One region of the Phyllobacterium sp. CL33Tsu genome, then DNA from elsewhere that is predicted to be linked to it. Evidence: predicted binding sites of a transcription regulator. Region 1 holds the regulator's gene; each other region holds the start of a gene.
What was found. Region 1 encodes PhoB, which activates phosphate uptake and scavenging genes when phosphate is short. Its sites were predicted from a motif close to TGTCATNNANCTGTCAT; they were not measured.

Region 1 (4,390 bases):
GCCCGGCTGATCATTTCCTTCAGGGTTTCCCGGCTCGGCGGCGTCTTGAGATATTCCACGATCACCGGCTCGATCCCTGCATTGCGGATCATGGCGAGGGTATTACGCGAGGTACCGCATTTCGGGTTGTGGTAAATCGTGACGGTCATCACATGGGCTCCCGGCTATTCGAACGTTCGTCGCACGTGGGGTCTTCAAAGCTCAGCGTGTGACACACCCGAATCGAAATTTACGCGGCCTTCGGCTCTACCTCAACGGTCACATGCGACAACTCATGGATATGTGCGAGTTTGGCACGATAGGACGACGGCGCTTTCGGATCGTCGCTCAAAAGCGAAACAATGGCACCGTGATGCCCCGGGCCAAGCTGCCAGACGTGCAGGTCGGTAATCACGTCGCCCTCCTTTTCGATGGCGCCACGTATTTCATCAGGCAGGTCTTCACCCTGAGGGACATAGTCGAGCAACACGCCGCCCGCATCGCGGATGAGACCCCATGACCATCTGGCGATAACAAGAGCACCGACAATTCCCATGGCCGGATCGAGCCAAAGCCAGCCGTAAATGCTGCCCGCGAGAAGGGCGATGATGGCGAGGACGGACGTCAGCGCATCGGCAAGAACGTGCAGATAGGCGGCACGCAAATTATGATCGTGACCGTGGTGATGATGGTTATCGCCATGGTGACCGTGGTGATGATGGCTATGGTCGTCGCGCAAGAGCCAGGCACAAACAAGGTTGACGGCAAGGCCAAGCACGGCAACGGAGATCGCCTGCGGAAAACTGATCGAGATCGGGTTGGCAAGGCGTAGGAAACTCTCCCAGCCGATCAGCAGTGCAATAAGCGCGAGGATCACAGCGCTGGCAAAACCTGCGAGATCGCCGAATTTTCCCGTGCCGAAGGTGAAACGCGGATTGCTGGCATTCTTCCTTGCATAGAGATAGGCCAACGCCGCGATCAGCATCGCGGCAGCATGTGTCGACATATGCCAGCCATCGGCGACAAGCGCCATCGAGCCGAAAACCGTTCCCGCCACGATCTCCGCAACCATCATCGTCGCGGTCAGCGCGATCACAAACCAGGTGCGTCGTTCGTTGCGCTCGTGATCGTCACCCAGAAACACATGAGCATGCGTGCCTTGAGGCAAATGGATCGCGTGATCGTGGCTCATTTCAGATACATCCTTACAACGTCGATGAGATCCACGGCGCCCTTGGCGCGTTCGCTGTCCGTCTCGGTGCCGGGATCGACGACGTGCATGCGAATATGATCTTCGATGAGTTCACCCATCAGGCCGTTTACCGCCCCGCGCACCGACGCCACCAGGTTCAAAATGTCGCCGCAAGGCATTTCCGCTTCGAGCGCACGCTCGACGGCCTCCATCTGCCCCTTGAGGCGACGGATCCTTGCGAGGAGTTTTGATTTTTCCTTCGTAGTGTGAGACATAATATAGCCCCCTACCCTATATTTGTGTAAATTTCAAGTCCAGGACACCCGAGGACTGAGGGTTTAAGGACATTCTCGGCGGACTACAAAATACCAAAAGGCGTCGCATCAGCCATCTAGCGCTGATGCGACGCCCTTGTTAGAACCGCAATAATTGAGAATCAGCCGAACGAATAGCCGGCGCCACGTACGGTGCGGATCGGATCTATCGAACGTCCGATATTGATCGCCTTGCGCAGGCGACCAACGTGGACGTCAACTGTGCGATCATCGACATAGATGTCCGCACCCCAGACATTATCGAGCAACTGGCCGCGCGAAAAGACTCGTCCGGGTGACTGCATGAGGAATTCGAGCAGCCGAAACTCCGTCGGGCCAAGTTTTAGCTCGCGCTCCTTGCGGAAAACGCGGTGCTGTTCGCGGTCGAGCTTGAGATCGCCGAAGCTCAGCACGTGCGAAAGCAGGCTCGGATTGACGCGGCGGAGCATGGATTTGATGCGCGCCAGGAGTTCAGGCGTCGAAAACGGCTTGACCATGTAGTCGTCGGCACCGGTCGAAAGGCCGCGAACGCGTTCGCTTTCCTCGCCGCGGGCGGTGAGCATGATGATTGGCAGGATTTCGGTCTCGCGCCGCGCCCGCAGGCGGCGGCAGAGTTCGATGCCCGACAGGCCGGGCAGCATCCAGTCGAGGATCAGAAGATCCGGAACGTTCTCGCGCAGCGCAATTTCCGCTTCGTCGCCACGTGCGATCGTCTCGACAACATAGCCTTCAGCTTCAAGATTGTACCGGAGGAGGACGCTCAGGGCTTCCTCGTCCTCCACAACGGTGATTTTGGGAGCTATTGCCATATCAAGCCTTCAGTTGAATTAGGACTCGGTCGTTTCATCCACAATAATAGTATGTGTCTGGTCTTCCTTGGGACGTTCCGCCGGCAGTTGCGAACCGGTAACAATGTAATAGACTGTCTCGGCAATATTGGTGGCGTGGTCGCCTATGCGCTCGATATTCTTGGCGCAGAACAAAAGATGCGTACAGGCGGAAATGTTGCGCGGATCTTCCATCATGTAGGTCAGCAATTCGCGGAACAGCGACGTATAGAGCGCGTCGATTTCGTCGTCGCGTTCGCGCACAATGTTCACCTGCTGTACCGAGCGCGTCGCATAGGCGTCGAGCACGTCCTTCAGCTGCGTCAAGGCAAGTTCGGCGATTGTCTGCAAGCCGCGGTAGACCGAGAGCGTCTGGCGGGTATCGGTCACGGCAACGACGCGCTTGGCAATGTTCTTGCCGAGATCGCCGATACGCTCGAGATCGGAGGAAATGCGGATCGTCCCGATGACTTCACGCAGGTCGATCGCCATCGGCTGGCGCTTGCCGATGATGGTAATGGCCTTTTCATCGATCTCGCGCTGACCGGCGTCGAGGATCAGATCGTCCGAAATAACGCGCTGCGCCAGCGCATTGTCGGAATTGACCATGGCGGCGACCGCCTGTTCGACCATGCGTTCGGCATGACCACCCATCTCGGCGATCTTGTGCGTCAGGAACTTCAGTTCGTCATCGTAAGAGCGCACAGTGTGCTGCAACTCGGTCATGTGCTTTGTCCTCGTTCCTGCGTCAGCCGAAGCGTCCGGTGATATAGTCCTGGGTGCGCTTCTCGGTGGGGCTTGTGAACATCATTTCCGTATCGCCGACCTCGACAAGATTGCCGAGATGGAACATGGCCGTGCGCTGCGAAACGCGCGCTGCCTGCTGCATCGAGTGGGTAACGATGACGATGGTGTAGTTTTCGCGCAATTCATCGATCAGTTCCTCCACCTTTGCGGTGGCGATCGGATCAAGCGCCGAGCACGGCTCGTCCATGAGGATCACTTCCGGACTGACGGCGATGGCGCGGGCAATGCACAGGCGCTGCTGCTGGCCGCCGGAAAGTCCGGTGCCTGCCTCATGCAGGCGATCCTTCACCTCATCGAAAAGGCTGGCGCGGCGCAGGCTTTTCTCAACGATTTCATCAAGTTCGTGGCGACCCTTCGCGAGCCCGTGAATGCGCGGGCCATAGGCGACGTTCTCGAAAATAGACTTCGGAAAAGGATTGGGCTTCTGGAACACCATGCCCACCCGGGCGCGCAGCTCGACAACGTCGATCTTAGGATTGTAGATATCCTCGTCATCGAGCGTGATCTTGCCGCCGATCTTACAGCCTTCGATGGTGTCGTTCATGCGGTTGAGACTGCGCAGGAATGTCGACTTGCCGCAGCCCGAAGGGCCGATCAGCGCCGTGACCATCTTTTCCGGCACGTCGAGGCTGACACCGAACAAGGCCTGCTTGTCGCCGTAGTGAACAGTGACTTCCTTGCCTTGCATTTTGATTGCGTTGGGCTGGGCGCTCATCTTGTCGTTTACCGCCTTTTCGAGATTTCGTTCCGTCATAAGGTTCATAACTAGGTCCTCTCTCGAACAGTTACCAGCGGCGCTCGAAGCGGCGACGCAGAAGGATGGCCGTGATGTTCATGACCGCGAGGAAGAGAAGCAGCACGATGATAGCACCGGACGTCCGCTCGACGAAGGCGCGCTCCGCTTCGTTGGCCCACATGTAGATTTGCACGGGCAATGCCGTCGAAGGATCGAGCGGCGTTACCGGATTGTTGGCGACGAAAGCCACCATGCCGATCAAAAGCAGCGGCGCGGTCTCGCCGAGGGCATGCGCCAGGCCGATGATGGTACCGGTCAGAATGCCGGGTGCGGCGAGCGGCAGGACGTGATGGAAAACCATCTGCGTCTTCGATGCGCCAATGCCAAGCGCCGCCGCGCGGATGGACGGGGGTACGGCACGCAGCGCGGCGCGCGTCGCGATAATGATTGTCGGCAGCGTCATCAGCGTCAGCACGAGACCGCCGACCAGCGATGCCGAGCGCGGCATATGCAGGAAGTTGATGAAGACTGCGAG
Region 2 (4,390 bases), 400 kb from region 1:
GTGTACTGCGGCGATTACCTTCGATTCCACCTTCGTTTCCAACAATCGGCGCCTGGCCGAGCCCTATGACGGCCAGGTCGTCGATCTCTTCGCCGACAATGATTTGCGCTCGCGGCTCGCAGTTTTGCCAAATCCGCGCGCCTTCTTTCGCATATCGCGAGTCCACCAATGGTACCGCGTGCGCAATGCCGGAGATTTCTCCGGTCCCGCCGGCATGCAGAGGGCTGCCGTTGCCATGGCACGGATCCCGGTCATGTGCCTGCTGCGCGATGATTGCGAGTTGAAGCGACCGACAAGCGGCGATAGCGGCGAAGAGAACCCGCAAAGCGGGCGTTCGGCCGCGGAAATGTCGATGCTCTTTTGCCTCGCGGGCCCAGGTTCAGCCGGCCCCAAAGCCGACCTTTGCCAGTAGGTCAGGCGTGGCGGCGGATTACTGAAATCCAGGCAAAGCCGCGATAAAGCCTATGGATTTCGGCCTGCGCATTGGAGGCCAGGGCAATCTCGCTTGCAACATCGAACAGGTCGTTGCGAGGCGTCACGTGGTACCATTCGAGCCATTTATAAAGCCCGCGCCGCGCGAAGGCAGGCAGATCGCGCAGATCGCCGAAATCGACAACATGCAGCGCGCCACCCGGCGTGAGATGGTTGATCGCTTCGCGCATCACCGCCTGCCATTGCGGGATCATCGATACGGCATAGGAGATGAAAATCCGGTCGAACTCGCGCCGCCCGAGGATCGCTTCAGGTTCGAACTTTGCCGCGTCGGCATAGGCGAGCGTGGCGCGATCACCAATTCCTGCAGCAGCTATCTTCTTGCGTGCCGTTGCCAGCATTTCATTGGAAATATCAATGCCGTAGAGCGAAGTCTTAGGATAAGCCCGCCCGGCAAGCACGAGGTTGCGGCCTGTACCGCAGCCGATCTCCAGGATACTGCCACGCTCGGGCGGGGTGAGCCCGGCAAGCATCGGGTCGCGGCCAAGCAGATAGTATTTGCGGGTAGCGTCATAGAAGTGACGCTGATGCCGGTACACCCGGTCCATCAGCGGGCCGTGTTCAATCTTGGCAAACATCAGGCGCGGTCCTTGCGAAGGTAGAGATGAAAGCCGCCATAGATCGACGAGCGATCGCGCTCGTGCAGTGCGCGGGAGAGTTCTTCCTGATAGTCCCAGCTATTAAGCAACGTATCGTCGACGCGGCCAGGCAGGATCGTAGGCTCGGCGGCCGTGCGGAAAATGACGCGTGCGCCCGGCGCGGCAGTGCGGGTGATCTCCGCCCATAGTTCATTGAGCTGGGTGTCGTTCATCCAGTCCTGCGCATCCAGAAGAATGAAGCGATCGACCGAGGCGTCGGGTTTTGCCGCGAGGAACTCGGTGAAGGAGGCATTGACGACGTTCATCCGGCTGGCGCGGTCGCGCACGGTGGCAAAATTGCTGCGAGAAAGGTAGGGCGGCAACGGACCGGTCTCGGCATTGTCGCTGTAGCCGCGGCCAAAGGCCTGCCAGGCAAAATAGTTTTCCGAGAGCGGAAAACCGCAGGCGAGCTTTTCCAGCCTGCCGCGCAGCACCTGCGCCATATTGCCATCGCCGGCGGTGGCGAGCGCATCATATTGCTGCGGAGGAATGCCTAGTCCGAACAGCGACGACTTCCGCTTCGTCGCCCAGCGGATCATGCGCTTGTCGAAGAGCGGGGCGAGGGCTGTATCGAAATAGGCACGCTGCTCCTCCATGGTGGATGCCTTGAGCAGATCGCGCGGGTCGATGCCGTACAGCCTGGCAATTCGATGCCCCATGCCGATGAAGAGCCCGAGCAGCCCGTGCCGATAGAGGTCGCGTGAGAAGATGGTGATCCGACGCCGGCCGGAAAGCATGCGCTTTTCCCAATAGGCGCGGCTCGTCGCGTCGAGATGCGGCTGGATGAAACGCTCATAGGCAGCAAGGTTGGCCCTGTCGTCAGCCGTCCCATAGAAGCGGTAAAAGGCGTCGTAATTGGGCAGGCGGGCAACTGCTGCGAGCTTAAGCCGGTTGAAGGCGACATGAGCGGTGTTGAGGTCGACGGCTTCGACGCTGGCCGGATCGGCCGTCAGATAGGACATGGCGTTGCAGCCGCCAGAGGCAATGGTGACAATCCGGTGGCCAGGCAGAATCTGCAGTGCCTCCATGTCCACCTCCGGGTCTTCCCAGATTTGCGGATAGACCAGCCCCTTGAAGACATGGGCGAAGAGGCGTTCCGAAAGGCCGGCCTTCGAAAGGAGCCTGTTTTGCCGGACCGCCTTGTTGAGCTTCTCGTTGCGCGGAGACAGTGCGTCGGATTGTCTAGCAAGCGGCATCTAATCGAATCCCCTTTATTGGAAATTCCTGCCCGCCTAGCATCCCGATGTAACAAATGGGTGACGCACGCCCTTATAGCGACTTGCCAAGTTGATTCAATTTAAGCGGGCAAGTAATTGAGCTTGCACGGCCAGGAAGTGTGACAGCCGTGCAAAGGCAATTTAACAAGTGCCGTCATTTCCGTGTTTTATCAACGTTTCGTTGACGCCGCTGCGCCAAGCCAGTTTCAGCGCAAATCCAGGCGCCCATGACGCCTAACAGGGCACGTAGACATCAGGATCGCGCTTGTCGGTGCGTGCCGACTGGCCTAAAGAAATTATATGCAAATTCACCGATTCGTGGCTGCCCTGTCGGCCCGCATTGTATCCGGAAGTGACGTAGAATGAGCCAGCGTTTGGTTGCCACGATTACTCCGCCCGGTCGCAGGCTGATCGGCCAGATTACTCCTCCTGGCTCGAAGTCGATCACAAACAGGGCTCTGCTGCTGGCGGCAATGGCGCCTGGCAATAGCCTTATCCGCGGCGCGCTGAAGAGCGACGACACACGCTATATGTCCGCGGCTATGCGCGACATGGGCGTGATGGTCAGCGAGCCTGACGAAACCAGTTTTGCATTGACCAGCAGCGGCCGCCTTTCTTCACCTGCGGTTCCGCTATTTCTAGGGAATGCCGGCACCGCTACCCGCTTTATCACGGCAGCGGCGGCGGTCGTGGACGGAACGGTCATCGTCGATGGCGACGATTATATGCGCCTCCGACCGATCGAACCGCTCGTTGTAGCGCTGCGCGCTGCGGGCATCGACATCTTCAGCCAAGCTGGCTATCCGCCAGTGACCGTGCGCGGCACTGGCCGCCTGAAAACCAGCCGGATCGAAATCGATGGCGCGCTATCGAGCCAATATGTCTCAGCTGTGCTGATGATCGCGCCGTTTGGCGAGGGGCCGATCGACATCATACTATCTGGCCCCGCTATCGGGGCGCGCGGCTATGTCGATCTGACACTTGCGGCAATGGAGAAGTTCGGCGCAATGGTGGAGCAGACATCAGATGCAAGTTGGCGCGTCCAGCCGACCGGCTATATCGCCACCGATTTCATAGTCGAACCTGATGCGTCTGCAGCTACTTATCTGTGGGCGGCGGAAGCGATCACGAATGGTTCAATTGACCTAGGCATGCCGGTGGAGGCATTCACCCAACCCGATGCCAGAGCAATGGCCACTATCCGACAGTTTCCGCGGTTGCCGGCTGTCATCAACGGCGCGCAGATGCAAGACGCGATACCTACGATCGCGGTCTTGGCGGCGTTCAACGAAACACCGGTGCGATTCAGCGGGCTATCCAATCTGCGCGTCAAGGAATGCGACCGCGTGTCGGCGCTAGCTGCGGGGCTCAACGCAATTCGCCCAGGCCTCGGCATTGAGGAGGGAGACGATCTGCTTGTCGCCTCGGACCCGGGTTTGCAGTCAAGCTTTTCCGAGGTCGACATCGATACCCATTCTGACCACCGCATCGCGATGAGCTTCGCGCTGGCCGGCCTCAAACTGCCAGGCATCAACATCCTTGATTCCGGCTGCGTGGCGAAAACCTATCCAGGTTACTGGAACGCCCTGCGTTCGCTAGGGGTCGCGGTCAAGGAAACGTCCCCCTCATAGTATCTTGGCGAGTATCGTTCAGGAGACCGGATTCTCGGGTATCTGGGCATCTGGACCGCCGGTGTCGAGCGCGCTTGGCTTTCGCGATGCCAGCGCGGCGTCGTCGACGTGTACCTTGAGTGAAAGCTTTTTGCAAAGGTGAACTCATTTCATCGGCGAGCGTCAGTCTCTGGCGGACATGCGCGAAATTCGTCGGCCGCATCAGTCCGCCAAGGACTCGCAGCGCCTTCGACCGTTATTTTGTTCGCGCCAAATGCCTCGATGATGAGGGGCGGGCAAGTAATTGAGCTTGCACGGCGAGGAAGTGTGACGGCCGTGCAAAAGGCAATTTAACAGGTGTCGTTCGTTTCGTGTTTTATCGACGTTTCGTTGCCGCCGCTGCGCCAAGCCAGTTTCAGCGTAAATCCAGGCG
Region 3 (4,390 bases), on a different contig from region 1:
TTGTTGGGAAACGTCACGTTGTTGGACGATGCCATGAATGCCTCACATTAAAGGAAATCCCGGCCGCAAGGGCTTGCGGCCGGGTTTCAGACGGAAGGGCTTATTGGCCGAGCGCCTGCTTGATCGCTGCATTGCCGCGCTTGACGGCATTGTCGAGCGCCTGCTGCGCCGTCTGTTTGCCGGCTAGCATGTTCTCGAACTCTTCATTCTCGATATCGCGTACCTGCGGCAGGTTGACGAGGCGCACGCCCTTGGAATTTTCCGTAGGAGCCTTGCCCAGCATCTGCTTGATCGGGATCTCGCGCGCCGGGTTCTTGTCGTAGAAACCGGATTTCTTGGTTGCCTCATAGGCCGCCATCGTAACCGGCAGATAACCCGAGACCTGATGCAGGCGAGCCTGGATATCGGTCTTCGACAGGAAATTGAAGAAAGCGGCTACACCCTTATATTGCTCGTCCGACTTGCCGGCGAAGACCCAAAGCGAGGCGCCCCCCGGAATCGTGTTCTGCGGCGCACCTTGCGCACCTGCTTCGTAGGGAAGCTGGCCGGTGCCGAAATTGAGGCCGGACTTCACGACGTCGCCAAGGCCGCCTGACGATTCAGTGAAGATGGCGCATTCGCCCGAGGTGAACAGCTGTTTTGCCTCGGAGGTACGACCGCCATAACGGAAGGTGCCATCCTTGGCGAGGTCGGCAATCTCCTGGAAGTGCTTGACGAAGGTCGGCGCGTTTATCTTCAACTCGACATCGGTGGCGGCGATACCGTTTTCGTTGGTGCCCCACTGCAGATTGTTCCAGGCCGCGTAATTTTCGGTCTGGATCCAGGTGAGCCAGGTCGAGGTGAAGCCGCAAGACGCTGCGCCGCTGGACTTGATCTTCTTGGCGGCGTCCCACACTTCCGTCCAGGTTTTTGGCGGATTGTTCTCATCGAGGCCAGCCTTCTTGAAGGCGTCCTTGTTGTAGTACAGGATCGGTGAGGAGCTGTTGTAGGGGAAGGACAGCATGGTGCCGTCAGGCTTGGAATAATAGGCGACGATGCCCGGCAGATACAGGCTCTTGTCGAACTTCGAGCCGCCCATGGAAAGAATGTCAGCAACCGGCTTGACCGCGCCTTCCGCGCCCATCATCACGCCAGTACCGGCGTCAAATACTTGAAGAATGTCAGGGGCCTGCTTGGCCCGGAATGCGGCGATGCCGGCATTCAATGCTTCAGGGTAGGTTCCCTTGAAAACTGGAACAACTTTGTAGTCGCCCTGGCTCGCGTTGAATTCCTTAGCCAGCGTCTCGACAACTTCATTGTTGGCGCCGGTCATTGCATGCCACCAGCTGATTTCGGTAACGGCGAAGGATGCGGTGGAGGAGGCAAGGACAAGGCCAAATGCAAGGCTCAACGAGGTAATACGATAGGTCATCTCAATCTCCCATGGACGAAGGCGTCATCTATAGTGCGCTTGATGCCAGTATCTCCATTATGTGACAGACAGACAACAGTAATGTGCCTTGTCCGGTTCCGCCTGTGGAAAAAATGCGCAGCTGTTCATTCGCTGGCGATAGTCGAGGCTGCGGGGCGGTCCCGGGATCGGGGCGCGTCTGCCGATGATTTTATTTGCCGGCTATGGTCAGACGAGGGTGACGCCGGCCTTGCGCATTTCACCGAGCATGGCGGCCAGCGAACCGCCGAGATTGATGCCGCGGCAAGCATCGAGCAGAACATCGGCGGCAAAGCCGTGCTCCACGGCGTCAAGCGCGGAATAGGCCACGCAGTAGTCCGTGGCAAGTCCGGCAAAGGTCACATTGGTGATCCCCCGGTCACGCAAATAGCCGGCGAGGCCAGTTGGGGTCTGGCGATCGTTCTCGTAAAAGGCCGAGTAGCTGTCGATATGATGGCGGAAACCCTTGCGGATGACGAGTTCGGCCTTGGTCCATTCCAGCTCGGCATGAAATTCGGCCCCGACGCTGCCCTGGATGCAGTGATCGGGCCACAGCGTCTGATTGCCGTAAAACATCGGGACCGTCTCGAAAGGTGCCTTCCCCGGATGGGTCGAAGCGAAACTCGAGTGACCGCCGGGATGCCAGTCCTGCGTCAGGATGACATGGTCGAAGCGCATGATCAGCTTGTTGATGATCGGAATGATCTCGTGGCCACCTTCAACGGCGAGGGCGCCGCCCGGGCAAAAATCATTCTGAACATCAACGACGATCAACGCGTCCTTGGCCATATTCATCTCCAATGTCTCGTGAAGAACTCAAGTATGACCAATCGGCGAGCCGCGTCAACGCGCGTAATGCAGATCGCCGTCGATCCATACCTGATTGACGTCGAGCCGATCGTCAAGATGCACGATGTTGGCGATGTAACCGGGCAGAAGGCGACCGTAATGGTGGTCGATGCGCAGGCTCTCCGCCGGATAGAGCGAGGCCATCCGCAAGGCTTCTTCCAGTGGCAGACCAAGCTCGTTGTGCACAAAACGCACCGCTGAGATCATGTCGAGGTCAGCTCCCGCAAGCGTTCCGTCGTCGAGTGTCAGACGTCCGCCGGCGCGGGTTATCCGGCGCCCGTTCAGTGTGAACGCGGTGATGTCGGTGCCGATGGTCGACATGGCGTCGGTGACGAGGAAAATGCGCGACGGCCCTTGCTTGGCTCTGATGGCAATTGCCATCGATGCCTTGTCGACGTGGAACCCGTCGGCGATAAGACCGGCGGAAAGCTCGCCCGACTGCAACGCAGCACCGACGACTCCGGGGCTGCGATGGCCAAGCTGGCTCATGGCGTTGAACAAATGTGTCGCCATGGTCGCGCCGGCTTCCGTAGCGGCGAGGGCGACTTCGTAGGACGCGCCGCTATGGCCGAGGCTGACAATGACGCCGGCGTCGGTCAAAGCCTTGATCTTGTCGGCGGGAACCGTCTCAGGCGCTACTGTGGTCAGGAGCACAGGCAATTGCTGTGCCGCCTCGATAAGCGCGACAAGGTCGGCATCCTCCATGGGCCGGATGAGCTTCGGGTCGTGCGTCCCTTTGTGGGATACCGAAAGGTGGGGCCCTTCGATATGAAGTCCGATGAAGCCCGTCACCTTGTCAAGCGCGGCAGCCTTGCCGGCATTCAGCGCCGCCGCGGTGATTTCGGGCGTGTCGGTAATCAGCGTCGGCAGCAGGGCGGTCGTCCCGAAGGCGAAATGCGCATCGCAGATCGTCCGGATGACGTCGACACTCGGACCGTCGTTGAGAAGGACGCCGCCGCCGCCATTGACCTGGATATCGATAAACCCGGGCACCAGCTTGCCGCCGTCGAGTTCGACACGGCGGATATCGTCCGGCAGGGCGGCGTCGGAAATGCTCGAGACAACGCCCTTGTCGATGACGAGCGCCGCGTCGCTATGCCAGTTCGCGCCGTCGAAGATCTCGGCGCCCGTCAATGCGTAGGCGGTGCTCATATCGTTTCCGTCACCTTGCGCAGATGCGGTGGTTCGTCGGGATTGAGGCCGCGGCTGCGGGCAAATCCTTCCACGAAGGCATAGAACGAAACAAGCAGGGCGAGCGGATCGGTGAGTGGGTGCGATGTGGCGACGAAGGGCAGCGCAGTTGCCTTCGACGGCTTTGACGAGGTGAGGAACACCGCCGCGCCTTGCTCGGCGAGGCGGTTCGCCGCTTCAACAAGCGAATCTTCGGCAGCATCACGCGCCGCCAGAACCAGCACGGGGAAGCCCTTGCCGACAATGGCCTTCGGCCCGTGCATGACTTCCGCGCCGCTGTATGACTCGGCGTGGACCCCGCTCGTCTCCTTGAACTTCAATGCCACCTCATTGGAGATAGCAAGGGAAGGCCCGCGACCAAGCACGAACAGCGAGTTTTCGTCCTTGAGTGCACCGGCAAAGGGCGACCAATCACATTCGACGGCTTTGGCCAGCGCGTCGGGCAGGGCATGGATAGCGGTCAGCAGCTTCTTGTCCTCGGTCCAATGGCCGATGAGCGCCAGACCGGCGACGGCGGAACTGACGAAGGACTTGGTCGCCGCCACGCTGCGCTCGGGACCTGCGAGAATATCGATGGGGAAATCGCTCGCATTGGCAAGGTCGGAATTGATGACGTTGGTGATTGCGATGGTAAGCGCGCCGCTCTCGCTTGCCGCGCGAGTCATGCTGACGATGTCCGGGCTCTTGCCCGATTGCGATATTGAGAGCGTCGCTGCCTCGGCAAGCTTCAGCGTCACGCCATAGATCGAGGCGACCGATGGCCCGAGCGAAGCGACGGGAACCCCGGCGGTCAACTCGCTCGAATATTTGAGAAACGAACAGACATGGTCCGACGAGCCGCGAGCAATCGAGGCGAGGAATGGCGGGTTCTTCTCGCGCAGCTTCGCGCCGGCAGCGACAAGGGTTTCGCGGGAACGTTTG
Region 4 (4,390 bases), on a different contig from region 1:
GCCGGCATGGCCGGCCATAATTTCTCGTTTGAGGCCAGTTCTATCAGATCAGATGACGCAAGATCACGAACAGTGTGAACGAGAGAGCGATCGAAACGGGCAGTGTCAGCACCCAGGCCATCAGCAAGTTGCGCACGGTCGACATCTGCAGTCCCGATCCGTTCGCAACCATCGTTCCGGCGACGCCCGACGATAATATGTGCGTCGTGCTCACCGGCAGGCCGAGCGTGTCGGCGGTGAAAATGGTCCCCATGGCCACCAGCTCGGCGGAAGCGCCCTGGCCGTAGGTCAGGTGGGTCTTGCCGATCTTTTCGCCGACGGTCACGACGATGCGCCTCCAACCGACCATGGTTCCAAGCCCGAGCGCCAGCGCCACGGCCACCTTGACCCAGGTCGGGATGAACTTCGTCGCATTGTCGATTGCCTGGTGATAGGTCTTGATGACGGCAAGGTCCGCCGCTTCCATCGGCAGCAGCTTCTTCTTGTCGATCAATTTGAGCGCCTCACCCGCAAGATACATGTCGTTGCGGGTATTGCTGACCATGCCGGTCGGCACATTAGCGGCCGAACCGTAGGGCGAAATGCTCGCATTGGTATCGACGATGAATTGTTGTAGCGCGACAGTCGTGGCATCGCTCCAGGTTTTGGTGCGCACGGCCTCGCTGACGACGGCATGCGCATCCGTCACGACGACACCGGGCTTTTCGTATTTCTGGAGAACGGCGCCGGCCTGCGTCGCAGCGGCCTTGTAGGCATCGAGATAGTTGATGTCGGGAGTCCTGTTGAGTGCAAAGGCGGTCGGCACGACGCCGATCAGGATGAGCATGATCAAGCCCATGCCCTTCTGGCCGTCGTTTGAACCGTGGGCGAAACTGACGCCCGTGCAGGTGAAGATCAGCATTGCGCGAATCCACAGAGGCGGTGGCGTATTGCCCTTCGGCGCCTCATAAAGCGCCTTGTTCCTGATGAATAGCTTCATGGTGAGAAGCAGAAGCGCCGCCGCGCCGAAGCCGACAAGCGGAGAAATCAGCAGCGACATGCCGACTTCGGTCGCTTTCGACCAGTCGACACCGCTGGTTGCCGTGCCTGTCGGCGCGACGAACTGGTTGGCAAGGCCGACGCCGACGATCGAGCCGATGAGCGTATGCGAGCTTGAGGCGGGCAGACCGAAATACCAGGTGCCGAGGTTCCAGATGATCGCGGCCGCCAGCAGCGAGAAAACCATGGCAAGGCCGGCGCTCGAACCCACCTGCATGATCAGTTCGACCGGAAGCAATGAAATGATGCCGAAGGCAACCGCACCGCTTGCGGTCATCACACCGAGGAAATTGAAAAAGCCCGACCAGATCACGGCGAATTCCGCCGGCATCGAATTGGTGTAGATGACCGTCGCGACCGCATTGGCGGTATCGTGGAAACCGTTCACGAACTCAAAGCCCAAGGCCGTCACCAGGGCAAGACCGAGCAGGATCCACGGCACCGCGACGGCACTGGTCAAATCCTGTGTCAGCGACCAGCCGACATAGATAAGGCCGGCGATCAGGATCGCGACGACCGCATAGTTGGGCAGATTGCCGAGGCTCTTGGGTTTTTCGAGAGGGTGTTCGCTGAGGCTCGTTGCCGCCAAATTCTCCGCCGTCATAGCCAGTTCCCCTACCAATCCATCATCGAAATATGGGGAAAGCCTATGGCCCGTCGATGAACCTCTTATGACAATACGGGATTACTTGCGCCGGGCGCCGGGAGTCTCTATCGGTTTTTTGGAAAGCAACACTGGAAGCGCCATGCATAAGGTCGTCATCAGCGGTACGGGCGTTTTCACGCCTGAACAGTCCATCAGCAACGCCGAACTGGTCGAGGCGTTCAACACCTTTGCGACGCGGCAGAATGAACTTCATGCCGACGAGATCGCGGCGGGAACGCGCGAGCCAATCGCCATGTCGGCCGAAGATTTCATCGTGCGTGCATCGGGCATCCAACGTCGCCACGTCCTCAACAAGTCAGGGGTGCTCGATCCCGAAATCATGCATCCGGTCTTGCCAGAACGCCGCGACGACGAACTCTCGGTCATGGCGGAAATTGCGGTGCAAGCCGCAACGGACGCGCTCGCCAAGGCCGGACGCACCGCCTCGGAAATCGATGCGGTCATTTGCGCCGCCTCCAACCACGAGCGGCCTTACCCTGCCATCGCCATCGAGGTGCAGCAGGCGCTCGGCATCGAGGGTTTCGGCTTCGACATGAACGTCGCCTGTTCGTCGGCGACCTTCGGCATTCAGGCGGCGGCAGACATGATCCGTTCAGGCTCGGCCCGCGCTATCCTCATGGTCAATCCCGAAATCTGTTCGGCGCATCTCGAATGGCGCGACCGGGATTGCCATTTTATCTTCGGCGATGTCTGTACGGCGGTATTGCTCGAGCGTGCCGATCTTGCCACGGCGCCCGATCGTTTCGAAATCGTGTCGACCCGCTGCCTCACCCAGTTTTCCAACAATATCCGCAACAATAACGGGTTCCTGCGGCGGACCCGCGAAGGCCATATGAGCGACCGGCGCGACATGCTGTTCCGCCAGGAGGGTCGCAAGGTGTTCAAGCAGGTCGTGCCAATCGTTGCCGACCTTATCCTCACTCACCTTGCCGACGAGAACATTGCACCCGCGCACCTGTCCCGCCTCTGGCTGCACCAGGCCAATAAGGGCATGAATGATCTGATCGGCGTCAAGGTGCTGGGGCGCGAGCCGCAGCCAGGCGAACAGCCGAACATCCTGCAGGATTACGCCAACACGTCGTCGGCCGGATCGATCATCGCCTTCTCGAGATTCTCCGACGATCTCGCACCCGGCAGCCTCGGCGTCATCTGTTCCTTCGGCGCCGGTTATTCTGTCGGCAGCGTGATCGTCAGGAAGTTATAGCTGCTAGACCCGGTCCATCAGCGCGTACCAGCTGAGCGCCAGAAACAGCAGCGGCGCCCGTAATGTGCGTCCGCCGGGAAATGCCGGGACCTTCAGTTCCTCCAGAAGCTTTAGCCGGTCGCGATTGCCGGCTACGGTCTCCGCATAGAGCTTGCCCACATAGTTGGCCAGCATCACCCCATGGCCGGAATAGCCGCCGGCCGAGATCACATTCGGCATCACCTCGCGCACGAAGGGTTGGCGCGGAAGCGTGATACCGACCGAACCGCCCCAAGCCTGTGTTATCTCGACATCCGCCAGTGCCGGATAGATTTCGGCGATCTGCCGCCGGATATGGGTGCTGATGTCCTCCGGATTATCGGCCGTATAGGCCTCGCGCCCGCCAAAGAGGAGGCGACCGTCGCGGGAGCGGCGGAAATAGCGCACGACAAAGCGGGAGTCGTCGACACTTTCCCCGCCCGGGAGGACGGGGCTGTCCTTGCCGAGGGGAACCGTGGCGCCGATGAAGGAACGGATCGGCATCACATGCGCCGCGCTGACGGGCTCGAGATTGCCGCCATAGGCGTTGACCGCGATCAGGGCCTTGGCCGCCGTCACGGTCCCCGCACCGGTCGTGACAGCAACGCGTCCGTTTTCGGAGCTGATCCCCGTGACCTTGGTGTTTTCGAAGAGATGCGCGCCGGCTCTTGCCGCGGCGCGGGCGGTTCCAACGACGAGCTTCATCGGCTGGATGTGGCCCGTGCCCTTGTCGTAGTTTCCCCCGAGGAAACGGGTAGAGCCGAGCCGCTCGGCAGTCTCCGCCGCATCCATGAAGTGAATATGCGAATAGCCGAAACGTGTCGCCATAAGCTCCGCATGCTTTTGGTAATGCTTCAGATAGCGCTTCTTGTGCACCACCGACATTTGCCCCGGCACATATTCGATGTCGATACCATGGGTTTCGGCAAATTGCAGGAGGTAGGCTTTTGCCTCTTCGGCAAGATCGAACAGTGCCTTGGCGCGGGTGAAACCATACTGCGCTTCGAGGTCCTCGGCCCAGGTGCGCTGGCCGGTGCCAAGCTGGCCGCCGTTGCGTCCCGATGCGCCGTCGCCGAAGCGATAGGCTTCGAGCAGCACCACGTCGGCCCCTGCCGACGCCAGGTGGACGGCGGCTGAAAGGCCGGTGAAACCGCCGCCGATGATGACGACGTCCGCCTGGCGTGATCCGTCGAGTGCCGGATATTCGGTCCGGTCAGGAATGGTGGTTTCGTACCAGGAGATGCCGGGTGAAATGGGCGATTGATAGGGCATGTCGTAAGGCAATTTTCGTGTCAAACGTTGAGCAGCAAATATTCGCGCTCCCACGGGCTGATCACCTCCATGAAGGTCTCGAACTCGGCGCGCTTGATGGCGGCGTAGGTTATGACGAAGGCTTCGCCAAGCATGCCGATCAGGTCCTTGTCCTGCTCGAACAGGATTGTCGCTTCGATGAGACCGCGCGG

Region 2: BM074_RS12395 (BtaA family protein) is a predicted target of PhoB. The motif match lies at 2,376-2,392, and genes of this name have one in related genera.
Region 3: ugpB (sn-glycerol-3-phosphate ABC transporter substrate-binding protein UgpB) is a predicted target of PhoB. The motif match lies at 1,473-1,489, and genes of this name have one in related genera.
Region 4: BM074_RS03170 (inorganic phosphate transporter) is a predicted target of PhoB. The motif match lies at 1,699-1,715, and genes of this name have one in related genera.

What each region holds. Positions count from the first base shown of each region.
Region 1 is NZ_FORJ01000002.1:170,321-174,710, forward strand. It holds gene arsC (arsenate reductase (glutaredoxin)) at 1-149, opposite strand, end outside; gene dmeF (CDF family Co(II)/Ni(II) efflux transporter DmeF) at 230-1,171, opposite strand; gene BM074_RS10460 (metal/formaldehyde-sensitive transcriptional repressor) at 1,168-1,446, opposite strand; gene phoB (phosphate regulon transcriptional regulator PhoB) at 1,608-2,294, opposite strand; gene phoU (phosphate signaling complex protein PhoU) at 2,313-3,038, opposite strand; gene pstB (phosphate ABC transporter ATP-binding protein PstB) at 3,061-3,834, opposite strand; gene pstA (phosphate ABC transporter permease PstA) at 3,905-4,390, opposite strand, start outside.
Region 2 is NZ_FORJ01000002.1:571,633-576,022, reverse strand. It holds gene BM074_RS12405 (hypothetical protein) at 1-412, shown strand, start outside; gene BM074_RS12400 (class I SAM-dependent methyltransferase) at 414-1,070, opposite strand; gene BM074_RS12395 (BtaA family protein) at 1,070-2,326, opposite strand; gene aroA (3-phosphoshikimate 1-carboxyvinyltransferase) at 2,710-3,978, shown strand; gene BM074_RS12385 (GNAT family N-acetyltransferase) at 4,373-4,390, opposite strand, start outside.
Region 3 is NZ_FORJ01000005.1:46,882-51,271, reverse strand. It holds gene ugpA (sn-glycerol-3-phosphate ABC transporter permease UgpA) at 1-35, opposite strand, end outside; gene ugpB (sn-glycerol-3-phosphate ABC transporter substrate-binding protein UgpB) at 101-1,411, opposite strand; gene pncA (bifunctional nicotinamidase/pyrazinamidase) at 1,619-2,218, opposite strand; gene nagA (N-acetylglucosamine-6-phosphate deacetylase) at 2,273-3,430, opposite strand; gene BM074_RS17170 (SIS domain-containing protein) at 3,427-4,390, opposite strand, start outside.
Region 4 is NZ_FORJ01000001.1:631,457-635,846, reverse strand. It holds gene BM074_RS03170 (inorganic phosphate transporter) at 44-1,642, opposite strand; gene BM074_RS03165 (beta-ketoacyl-ACP synthase III) at 1,785-2,909, shown strand; gene BM074_RS03160 (NAD(P)/FAD-dependent oxidoreductase) at 2,913-4,199, opposite strand; gene BM074_RS03155 (glutamine synthetase family protein) at 4,220-4,390, opposite strand, start outside.